One region of the Paenibacillus sp. FSL L8-0644 genome, then DNA from elsewhere that is predicted to be linked to it. Evidence: riboswitches for the same ligand, from Rfam matches in the RefSeq annotation. Region 1 holds a riboswitch; the other holds the start of a gene.

Region 1 (5,891 bases):
ATATGGCTGCGGATAAAGACCTGCAATCGTTCAGCAAAGGTTTTGACATGAGCAAAACGTTGCTCTTCGTTATATACAGATAAGATAAATGCAATATGTTGGCTTTTGGTCGAATACTCGGGATAGAGCAAGCTTTGTATTTCCGAAAGCATTTCTTCAGTGTCATTGGCTTGCCAAAATAGCAGTCGCAAACGACCTACTCCGGTGATTTGCACCATATGCTGATCACTGAACGGAAATGTTACATCCGTCACTAGTAACAATGGCATTTGCGGAAATTGGCTACGGATCTGATTGGCTTTCCGCACCGCCTGCCCCGGCTCCCTATAATCAATCAGGCAACAACATGCGTTCTCGTAGACTGAAGCTGTCTCCGTGTCCTCGCACTGTATATACTGGTAAAAACAAATCACCTTGGGATAATCAATAGCCCTGTCGTTATCGCTAAAAATGGCTATAGGTCCCTGCACACAAACCTCTCCTTTTCCTCCGAATAGTTCTATTTTGTTGAAAAAGAATTAAGAATGTTTGCTTATAGGAGTTAAATTAATGTCCAAATACTTCATATTTTCTTAACAAAATAGCTGACACCACATGATATATAAGAATATAAGAGAAGAAAAACTGATTTTCATATTTGATAAAAGCAGAGTATTTAGACCTGATCCATTAGAACCAAAATCATCAGAATTAGTTAGCCGATCTATATCTAAAATTGGTTCTTTTAGATCAACAGGAAGAAATGAATATGGTTATTTTGTCATAGAAAGATAGACGAATAAAACAGATTCGCACGTCCATACTATGGACAACATGTCATCTTTCGTCATGAATAATCATGAAAATGAAAAGAAAGAAGGTCTTTCTATGGAAGCTTTTTATGTCAATCGCGATGGGTCATTATCTACTCCATTGCGGGGAAAGGATGTGTTGGCAAATCCCCTTTTGAACAAAGGTGTCGCTTTTACAGAAGAAGAACGCAAAGAACTGGGTTTGGAAGGAATCCTTCCTCCCACCGTCCTTTCATTAGAGAAGCAGAGCGTACGGGCATATCAGCAGTTTCTGGCACAACCCACCATGCTGCGTAAAAATGCTTCTCTCAACGACCTTCATAATCGAAATGTCGTACTCTACTACCGACTGCTAACTGACCATTTAAGTGAAATGCTGCCCGTAGTCTACACGCCGACCGTAGGAACCGCGATTCAAGAATATAGTCACGAGTACAACCGCCCTGGAGGCGTATATTTGTCGATAGATAACCCGAACGGCATTGAACAAGCATTCTATAATTCTGGTTTGAGTGGTGAAGATGTGGATTTGATCGTCGTGACGGATTCCGAAAGTATTTTGGGCATCGGAGACTGGGGTGTCGGGGGGATTAACATTGCTATTGGCAAACTTGCAGTGTATACAGCTGCGGCAGGCATTCATCCCGGGCGGGTGCTGCCAATTGTACTGGATGTAGGTACGAATAATGAAAAGCTGCTGAATGATCCACTGTACATCGGAAACCGCCATAAACGGGTTCGCGGAGAAGCCTATAACCAGTTTATTGATACTTTTATCAGCAAAACGTTAGCGCAATTCCCGAAGGCGCTTTTACATTGGGAAGATGTGGGTAGCGTAAATGCACGCCATATTATAGGAAAATACGGTCAAAGTATACTCACCTTCAACGATGATATACAAGGTACAGGAGCGGTGACCTTGGCTGCAATTCTTTCGGCGGTGGGTGTCACCAAGACTCCGCTGCGTGAGCAAAAGGTACTTGTCTTCGGCCCAGGGGCAGCAGGGATCGGTAACGCTGACCAAATTCGGGGCGCTATGATCGAGGACGGCCTTTCCGCGGAAGATTCATTCAAGTCCTTTTGGGCCTTTGATTACCGTGGGCTGTTAACGGACGATATGGAAGATGTACTGGAATATCAGAAACCGTATGTACGTAAAAAAGAGGAAGTCAGCTCATGGACGCGGTCGGAGGACGGCAAAATACCACTGCTGGAGGTCATCCGTCAGGTGAAGCCTACCCTATTAATCGGAACTTCTGGAGTAGCAGGTGCCTTTTCTGAAGAGATCATCAAAGAGATGGCGAAGCATGTAGAACGCCCGATCATTATGCCCATGTCCAATCCTACAAATCTTGCAGAAGCTGTACCTGAGGATCTAATACGGTGGACCGATGGCAAGGCATTAATTGCTACCGGAAGCCCCTTTGACCCCGTCACCTATAACGGTACGAAATTTGAAATTGGACAGGCGAACAATGCCTTTGTGTTCCCGGGACTGGGTCTGGGTGCGATTGTGGTTAAAGCCAAAAGGATTACCCCTGCGATGTTTACAGCCGCAGCAGATGCCGTTGCTAATGGCGTAGATTCGAATAAGCCTGGCGGTGCGCTTCTCCCTCATATCCGAAAATTACGCGAAGTTTCGTACGTTGTTGCGGTTGCGGTAGCGAAAGCAGCGATTCAGGATCAGGTAGCTCAAGCACACATTTCAAATGTTGAACAAGCTATACGGGATGCAATGTGGAAACCGGAATATGTCAAGGTCAAAGCAGTGGAAAGTGTAATTCATCACCCTCACTAATGCTCCATTTAGGAAAGGGATTGCCTTGTTCAGACAGGCAGAATACGTCAGTTCAAGCAAGGAGAATCAATCTATGAGTGTCGGACATATCTTGTACATTTTGGTGCCGATTTTTTTCGTTATTATTTTAGGGTGGTTAGCGGGGCATTACAAAAGCTTTGATGCCTCTTCCTCCAAGACCCTAAATGCGCTCGTTACCAAATTTGCACTACCTGCGCATCTATTCATCGGTATTACGACAACGGACAGGAAAGCGCTCATCGAGCAATGGCCATTCCTTCTGGCCTTGTTCATTGGCATTGTCGGCTTTTTTACCGTTCTCCTTCTACTGTCCCGCTTTGCGGGGAAGCAGTCGGTGAAGGATGCCGCCATGTTTGCTTTGAACTCGGCACAGCCGACCTTTGCTTTTATGGGCATTCCGGTGCTTGGAGCCATCTACGGCTCCTCTGCTGTCGCCATTCCGATTGCGCTTACCGGGATCGTAGTCAATGCCGTCCTTGACCCGGCGGCTACCATTATAGCTACCGTAGCCAGCAGGAATTCAGGCAAGGAACGAAACGGTCACCTTGGAAGACTGATCCGGGACTCCATTCTTCACGGCTTAAAAGAACCGCTGGCGCTGGTTCCACTGGTTGGTGTAATTTTGACCTTGTTCGGCTTCCATTCACCGGATTTGTTGAACAAATCGTTGAATCAAATTGGTGATATTACGTCCGGGGCAGCCTTATTCGCGGTCGGTGTAACCATTGGCGTACGTAACATAAGTTTTAGCGTAAGCGCCTTTGCCATCGCACTGTTAAAAACAATTGTGCAGCCTTTATTAATGCTGCTGATTGCCTACCTGTGCGGTCTGTCGTCTGCCGATACTGTGAAGGCAGTTCTGCTCGTTTCCTTCCCGGGTTCAGCAGTCGCTGCTATGATCGCTACCCGTTTTGAAAGCCTGGAATCAGAAACTGCCTCCTCCTTTGTCATCAGTGCTGTCATATCCCTCGTTACACTCCCAGTACTGATTTCTCTATTGGTATAAATACTGATTATTTAGACATTGGAGCCTGCCGCGAATTCCTTCGTGTAGATGGAACTGATCTTCTCCAGCGCCTTTTGTCCTTTCGGAAGCGAACTTCAGCTCTGTCGTTTGGCCCTTGACCAGATAGACATGTTTGACATAGCGTATGAACGTATGTACAGTAATAGTCAAAAGAATAGAAGTCCACTAGGGGAGCCGCTATGGCTGAGACAAGAACGTATCTTGGACCCTTCGAACCTGATCTAGTTCGTACTAGCGTAGGAAAGTGGAGCCTTCGTATATAAGGTTTCAAGCGTTTTTTGCGTATTGGGCCTATTGTTGAAGCCGCTCCATTTTTCTGGGGCGGCTTTTTAGCGTTGTTCCGGAATTATATTCTTACAGGACTTCTTGCTCTTCAATTTGATGGAGGTGGGGAAATTGAGTTTTACAGAAGAACTCCGTCGGCAGGCGGACGGCATTTTTCAAGCGATTTTTGAGCATCCCTTTGTGAGAGGTATTGCCGAGGGAACTTTGACAAGGGAACAGCTGATTCACTATGTAAAACAGGACTTTGAATATTTGAACGCCTACATGCGGATATACGGCATCGCAATCTCCAAATGCACGAATCGGGAGGACATGGCTGTATTTAATGAACAAATCTCTTTTATTCTCCACAGCGAGGTTCATCCGCATCAAAATTTTTGTGCTGTCGCAGGGGTGACCTATGAAGAGTTGCAGGGATATCCACTCGCTCCGTCGGCTCATCACTATATCCGTCACATGCTGACGGTTGCGCATGAGGGCAGCCTGGGCGAGATCTTGGCTGTGCTGCTGCCATGTATGTGGACGTATGCCGAGATTGGTCGCAGGCTGCTGGATGAAGTAAAGCCGGATGAGTCCCATCCGTTCTACGAATGGATTGGCTTTTATGGAGACCAGCTTGATGGTACAACACTCAAGTTCCGAGAACGTGTGGATGCTTGGACGGAAGAAGCAACGGCTGCTGAGCGGGAGCGGATGATTGAGCATTTTATACTGAGCTGCCAGCTGGAATATAAGTTCTGGGACATGGCTTATAAGCAGGAAGAATGGCCAGTCCAGATGCAGACAGGGTCTTGGAATAGTCAGCCTGGCGATTCGCTGCGTGAAGTACGGTGAATGCCCTGTTTAACCACCAACTATAGAGAGGATAAACATTATGAGTACATGGGAAAAAAGTTATTCGGATCTCCTGACGAAGGTACAAAACAGCAAACCCCTCGTTCACAATATGACTAATGTGGTAGTCACCAACTTTACGGCTAACGGCCTGTATGCATTGGGCGCCTCCCCGGTGATGGCCTATGCACCCGAGGAAGTAGCAGATATGGCAAAAATAGCAGGCGCCGTCGTGTTAAACATCGGTACGCTGAACCGCGAACTGGTGGATGCCATGATCATTGCTGGACAATCGGCGAATGCACACGGTGTTCCGGTCCTGCTAGATCCGGTCGGTGCGGGAGCAACAAGCTTTAGAACTGAATCGGCACTGCGAATCCTGAGTGAAGTCAAAATCTCATTGGTACGGGGCAACGCAGCCGAAGTTGCCCATCTTGTCGGAGAAGCGCGTGAGATTAAAGGCGTAGATGCTGGTGACAGTGCTGACAGCGGCCATGTCGATCTGGCAATTCGTGCTGCTCGAGCGCTCAATACAATGGTTGTCATCACTGGAAAAGAAGACGTCATCACCGATGGGGCCGAAGCACGAATGATTAGCGGCGGAGACGCGCTGCTCACGAAGGTAACCGGAGCAGGCTGCCTTCTGACTTCTGTGTTAGGTGCCTTTGCGGCTGTTGAACCCAACCTGCTGCTCGCAGGTACAGCAGGCTTGGCATTTTACGGTGCAGCAGCTTCCCAAGCCGCAGCACGTACCGTAGAGCTGGGGCCAGGTAGCTTCCAGATTGCCTTTCTTGACGAGCTCGCCAAACTACATACTGGTTCGCTAGAGGGGCATGTCACGATCCGTGAAGCTGGAACAACTACAGCAGGTGGTGCGCGATGACAGACACTCGTGTACCCAGAGCACTGACGATTGCCGGCTCGGACAGTGGCGGCGGGGCCGGAATTCAAGCCGATCTCAAAACCTTTCAAGAGCTTGGCGTATACGGCATGTCAGCTATTACGGCCATTACTGTACAGAACACCTTGGGGGTTCACGGCGTATATCCACTGCCACAGGAAGCAACAGCGGAACAGATCGAAGCTGTAGGATCAGACATTGGAGTGGATGCCCTGAAGACTGGCATGCTGTTTA
Region 2 (5,891 bases), 3.7 Mb from region 1:
TGAACAGCACAGAGCGGCGGTTCTTCTCCCACATCCGCAATAACCATTGCTGCATATCTGCACGTGTCAGCGCGTCGAGTGCGCTGAACGGCTCATCCAGCAGCATTAATTCCTGCGGGCTGAGCAGTGCGCGAAGAAAGGCTGCACGCTGTTGCATTCCACCAGACAGCGTATGTGGATACGCCTTGGCGAATTTGCCTAGTCCAACCTGCTCGAGCCATTGCAGGGCTTCTTTGCGACGTTCGCGTTCACTGGCGTACTGAGGGGGGACTGCTGTATTTTTACGTGGAGCATTTTCCTGCCCAAGCAGTACATTATCCAGCGTGGTGCGCCACGGGAAAAGGGCGGACTGCTGTGGCATATAGCTGATATGCCCACGTTCACCAGTCATGTCTCGTCCGTGCATACGGATACGTCCCTGCTGTGGTTTGAGTAGCCCGCCGATGATGTGAAACAGCGTACTTTTGCCGCTGCCTGACGGACCGATGAGAGAAACGAATTCTCCCGGCTTGACTGTGAGGGATACATCCTGCAGCACGGGCAGTAAGCTTCGCTTTTCGCGGAAGGCGAGGCTGATCCCGTCCAATTCCAGAGCAGAAGGGGCAGTCGAAGGACTCTGCTGGTCCCCGGCTCGTTGTTCATTAGCCACGTTGTGTGATGATAAGTCAGTCGGATCCAGACTCATATGTGCCACGTCCTTTCTTTGCTGTATTTAATTCAAGGAGGAAGCTATTCCTGATCCGGTTTCCAGCGAACCAGCCATTTTTCCAGTAGTACTATGATGACAAACATCAGTAAACTGAGCGCGACAATGATGCCGATGGCGGCAAAAATGAGGTCCGTGCGATAGGCCGATTTTTGCAGCAGCATATAATATCCGATTCCTTCGCTCGCACCAATCCATTCGGCAATAATTGCGCCCATCACACTGTAGGTGGCAGCAATCTTGATGCCGGAGAATACTTGCGGCAACGAGTGTGGCAACTCCAGCTTCATAAAAATAGCCATGCGACCGGCACCCGACATCTGCATATAGTTCATCATCATACGGTCCGTCCGTGTCAGCCCGTCCATGGTCGCTACAGCCACGGGAAAAAAGCATACTAAGGTAATGACCATCAGCTTGGGCAGCATGCCAAAACCAAACCACACCATGAGCAGCGGCCCCAGGGCGATGATCGGAATGTTTTGGCTCAGGATAAGCAGCGGATACAGGGCGGATTTGAGAAAAGGAATGGTATGAAGAACGATGGCGATCAACAGTCCCGTTGCTGTCCCTATAGCGAATCCCACAAGTGTCAGGCGAATTGTAGCCCATGTATGGGCACCAAGCAGCGCCGCCTGGGCCATGCCCTCCTGTACGATGAGGGATGGAGCTGGCAGTAGCCAGGATTCAATATGTAAATAGGAAACCGCCCCCTGCCAGGCTGCTAAAAAGAAGAGGACCGCCACAAGGGGCGGCCATACGCTTTTCCACCAGGATGCGTTCTTGCCTTTCGGATTCATGGGCGATATTTCTCGGTCAGCTTGTTCATGCTGATGCCTTGTGGGTTATGTGCGATTTTGATCTGTGAAATGACGCTGGGACTGCCCGCTTCCGTCAAAGCCTCATGCATTTCTTTAACCACTTTCAGCAACTCGTCGAGCTCGCCCTCCATGGTCGTATCCAATGGGTTCACCTGATGTTTGACACCGGAGCGCTGAATGACCTCAATCGCCTTATCTACATACGGGTAAGAGTCCTCGTTATTAGGAGTTTTAGGGATTACTTGAATACTGAGCAGTGTATTAGCCATGCAAATTCACCTGTCCTTCATTTGGAGTGTTTTAGAGAAAATAGGGTGGTTTAAGGCGTTTGAGACCGCTTCGCGTTTCATTTGGTCTTACGATCGCTGTTGCAGGGGGATTCTTGGATTATTTAAGTTTTCAAAGGTAAGAATTCCCCTGCAAAGGCGAACGCTCCGCTTCTCCAGATTCAAATGAACCGCTCCGCTGCTGCCCGCCTTAAAAGCACCCTATTTTTAAAGCTGGTTTGTGCGGCATTTTTAACACACAAGCGCACCTACTTAGCGCTTAGATAATATGAAACTAAAGAATAAACCAAGTTGAACGAGAACGAAGTGGGCGGAATGGTGCTGTACAAGCGTTAGCGTTCGCTTTAAAAGCTTTCCGTAGGAAAGCTCGCTTCGGAAGCATAACCTCCCCGGATTTCTACACTAATCATAAGTTTTTATTAAGAAATCTGGGTACAACAGCGATGGGAAGCATCATCCGACTGCGTAGTGGCGCTTCGTTCACTTGTCTAGTTCAGTCTTATTTAGCGTTTTAACAAATGGTCAGCGCTTGGGCAAGAAGTCGTTTGTGAAGGCCTTATCGACTTCCAAAGGCTTGCTGAGCAGCTTGCGTTCGTACATCCAGTCCGAATAGTTTTGCCATACCTCCGCTTTTTGCACGCCCCATTGCGCGGCATCATCCTGATAACGTGGGCTTAGCCATTTTTGGCTGGCAAGTACCAGTTTTTTATCCAGCTCCGGTACAGCTTTGCTTAAGATGTCCGCGGCTTCTTCCGGATGGGCGATAGTGTATTCATAGCCTTGGGCGGTAGCGTCCATGAACGCTTTGACCAGCTCGGGATCATTTTTTATCGTCTGTTCGTTGCTCACAATTACAGGCGTATAGTAGTCGAGGCTTTTGGAATAATCTTTTACATACAGCATATCCAATGGCTCATCTCGAAGTTGGGCCTCGATTCCGGTCCATGCGTAGAAAATCCAGGCAAAGTCGATATCCCGCTTCACGGCTGTAAAATAGTCTGCATTGCCCATGTTGACGATCTTCACTTTGCTCACATCGCCTTTGTCTGAATCCATGATGGATTTCATGACCGCTTCTTCTACGGGAGAGCCCCAACCGCCGTATTTTTTACCTTCAAAATCTTTCGGGCTTTTAATTCCGCGATCTACCGGGGCTGCGAAGCCTGAGGTATTATGCTGAATCACCGCAGCGATGGATACAAGCGGCACACCTTGCGTGCGGGCCTGTGTGACGCCTTCTTGGTAGCTGATACCAAAAGGTGCAGCATTAGAAGCAACCATTTGATCGGCTCCGCCTGAACCAGGTTGAACAATTTGGACATTCAAACCTGCTTTTTCGTAAAATCCTTTGTCCTTGGCGACATAGAGTCCCGTATGATTCGTATTGGGTGTCCAGTCGAGCACGATTTTAACATCTTTGAGCCCCTTTGCCGGAGTAGACGTTTGAGTGTCGGTAGCGGAAGCTGCTTCTTGGGATGTAGGGGGACTTCCACCGCAAGCGGTCAGGGTCAGGGCCATGAGCCACAGACTGATCAGTCCCAGGCTTAATATTTTCATGCGCTTCATCGTTAGTGTTCTCTCCTTTTGATTACCCGTTATCCATCCAATCAGACAGCTTAAGTTTCCCATTTTCATAAAAATAACATCTGCCGGACGCGATCTTTCCAACAACTTAATCCTCAACAAAAAAGCGCCCCGAGTTTCCGGGACGCTTGCGCTTGTATATACCAAAGTAAGGGATGGTCCTATGTAAAGAAGGCACATCTTGCTTAAGCATTCCTACGCTGGCATTACCCAGATCAGGTTGTAAGGGTCAGTGTCTTGGGACACACTCTCAGCCGGCCGATTCCAGCACCCCTGGCATTGTATGGTTTAATGGGTTCATTTATTCGGGTTTACTACGACGATTATATGCTTTGAATGCGGGTCTGTCCAGCATGAAGGGAGAGATGACGGTTCATTTGCCGAACGACAGGGTACACTTTTACTGTGAGCTTTGATCTGAAAATGAGTATGAATCAATCCGATTCGATCCGGTCATGTTATTTTCAGAACAGCTGCGCAGGTAGGTTCAGATGGGCTGGTGCCCAATGGCATGGCCGTAGAGAATTCTAATTCGTGAAAAGGAGTTGTTGTACTGTGGGTAAAACGGAAACATTGGATCGCAACCAACTGGAACAAGCCATTGTGAAGGCTTTGGATAACAACAAATTTTGTACGTTAGGTACGGTAGAGGGTGGCAAACCGAAAGTACGCTATATGGCCCTTTTTAACGATGGAATGAACATTCATCTGGCGACAGATCGCAAAACGCATAAAGTGGATGAGCTAAAGGACAATCCGAATGCTTATCTGCTGCTGGGTTATGAGGTTGGCGGTACGAAGGAAGTTGTTGAAGTGGAGGCTACCGTCCAAATTACAGCTGATGAGGGGCTACGCAAACAAGTGTGGAACGACTCCTTGAAGGAGTGGTTTTCCGGACCGGACGATCCCGATTATGTCATTCTGGACGTGAATCCGACTCGCATTGAGTATGTGGGTCAGCAAATGGAGCGCCAGGTGTGGAAGAAATAATACGAATATAAATGGATAAGCCAGTAAATCTCCAAGTTTTTCAGGAGGTTTGCTGGTTTTTTTGTTTTTGAGAAAATTAATTATTTTTTCATAAATAATTTTAAGTAAATGACTACTCTTTTGTCTGGCGTTGGATTAAAATAGAAATGGTGGGTTCAAGGCTTACATATATGTGCAAAAGTATGTATATGAGGCATACACCTTAATGAGGAGGGGTATATTTTGTTATTACGTAAAAATTGGTTTAAAGGGTTTACAGCAGCAGTTGTAGCTTGTAGCATGCTGGTGTTTTCAGCCGCTCCATCCTGGGCAGCTATTGATTCTCGTGATAGCGCTACGGTGAATTTGCGGATCATGGAAACAACGGATATTCACGCGTCCCTGATGAACTACGATTACTATTCGGACAAAGAAACCAACGAATATGGCTTGGTTAGTACAGCTAGTTTGATCCAGAAGGCACGTAGTGAAACAAGAAACAGTATGCTGTTCGATAATGGTGATTTGCTGCAGGGCAACCCATTAGGCGATTATATGGCCCGCAACAAAACCTTTGAGAAAGAAGGCGGTGTCCATCCGGTCTACAAGATGATGAACTTGATGGGCTATGATGCAGCTACAGTGGGCAACCATGAATTCAACTACGGTCTCGACTTTCTGGACAAATCGCTCAAGGGTGCTGATTTTCCTTATGTAAATGCGAACGTTTATGTTGATAAAGGGGGCCAAGCTACTAAAAATTATTTTACCCCTTATCGAATTCTTGATAAAACAGTAACGGACGAGAAGGGCGAAGAGCATACACTCAGAGTGGGTGTGATCGGCCTGGTCACACCTCAAATTATGCAGTGGGATGAAGCCAATTTGAAGGATAAAGTCGTTACGAAAGATATTGTGGAAACGGCGAAAAAGTTTATTCCTCAAATGAAAACAGATGGTGCTGACATTATTATTGTGCTTGCGCACACCGGTTATGAGGATGTGCCGCAAACGCCAATGATGGAGAATGCTGTTAAATATTTAAGCCAGGTGGACGGAATTAACGCTATTCTGTTTGGGCATGCTCATAAATCTTTCCCTGGCCCTGATTTTAAAGATATGAAGGGTGTAGATCTGGATAAGGGAACCATTAATGGCGTACCGGCCGTGGAAGCTTCCTCATGGGGCAAGGATCTGGGTATCATTGACCTGAGCCTAGAAAAGAGAAATCGCGAGTGGAACGTAACTAACTCTCAATCTCAAGTGCGTCCGGTTGTGAGCACTACTAATCAGACTGTGCAGTTTATCCCTGAATTTAAACTGATAGATGCGATTAAAGAAGAGCATCAAGGAACGCTGGATTATATTCGCCAGCCTGTAGGAACAACGACGGCGCCAATTACCAGCTATTTTGCATTAGTGCAGGACGACCCTTCCATTCAAATTGTGACGAATGCACAGAAATGGTATGTTCAAAACCATCTCAAAGGAACTGAATACGAAAATCTTCCAGTATTGTCGGCA

Evidence for each region. A riboswitch is a leader RNA that binds a small molecule or an ion and turns the genes downstream of it on or off. The one in region 1 is predicted to bind thiamine pyrophosphate.
Region 2: it holds a riboswitch for thiamine pyrophosphate, as region 1 does, so the genes downstream of both, NSS94_RS02115 (ABC transporter substrate-binding protein) here and tenA (thiaminase II) in region 1, are expected to answer to the same signal.

Annotation. Positions count from the first base shown of each region.
Region 1 is NZ_JBBOYN010000001.1:4,196,415-4,202,305, forward strand. It holds gene NSS94_RS18995 (glycosyltransferase) at 1-470, opposite strand, end outside; gene NSS94_RS19000 (NAD-dependent malic enzyme) at 868-2,589, shown strand; gene NSS94_RS19005 (AEC family transporter) at 2,663-3,616, shown strand; TPP riboswitch at 3,795-3,897, shown strand; gene tenA (thiaminase II) at 4,034-4,756, shown strand; gene thiM (hydroxyethylthiazole kinase) at 4,797-5,639, shown strand; gene thiD (bifunctional hydroxymethylpyrimidine kinase/phosphomethylpyrimidine kinase) at 5,636-5,891, shown strand, end outside.
Region 2 is NZ_JBBOYN010000001.1:470,821-476,711, forward strand. It holds gene NSS94_RS02100 (ABC transporter ATP-binding protein) at 1-685, opposite strand, end outside; gene NSS94_RS02105 (ABC transporter permease) at 730-1,506, opposite strand; gene NSS94_RS02110 (MTH1187 family thiamine-binding protein) at 1,503-1,796, opposite strand; gene NSS94_RS02115 (ABC transporter substrate-binding protein) at 2,337-3,380, opposite strand; TPP riboswitch at 3,574-3,683, opposite strand; gene NSS94_RS02120 (pyridoxamine 5'-phosphate oxidase family protein) at 3,954-4,388, shown strand; gene NSS94_RS02125 (bifunctional 2',3'-cyclic-nucleotide 2'-phosphodiesterase/3'-nucleotidase) at 4,611-5,891, shown strand, end outside.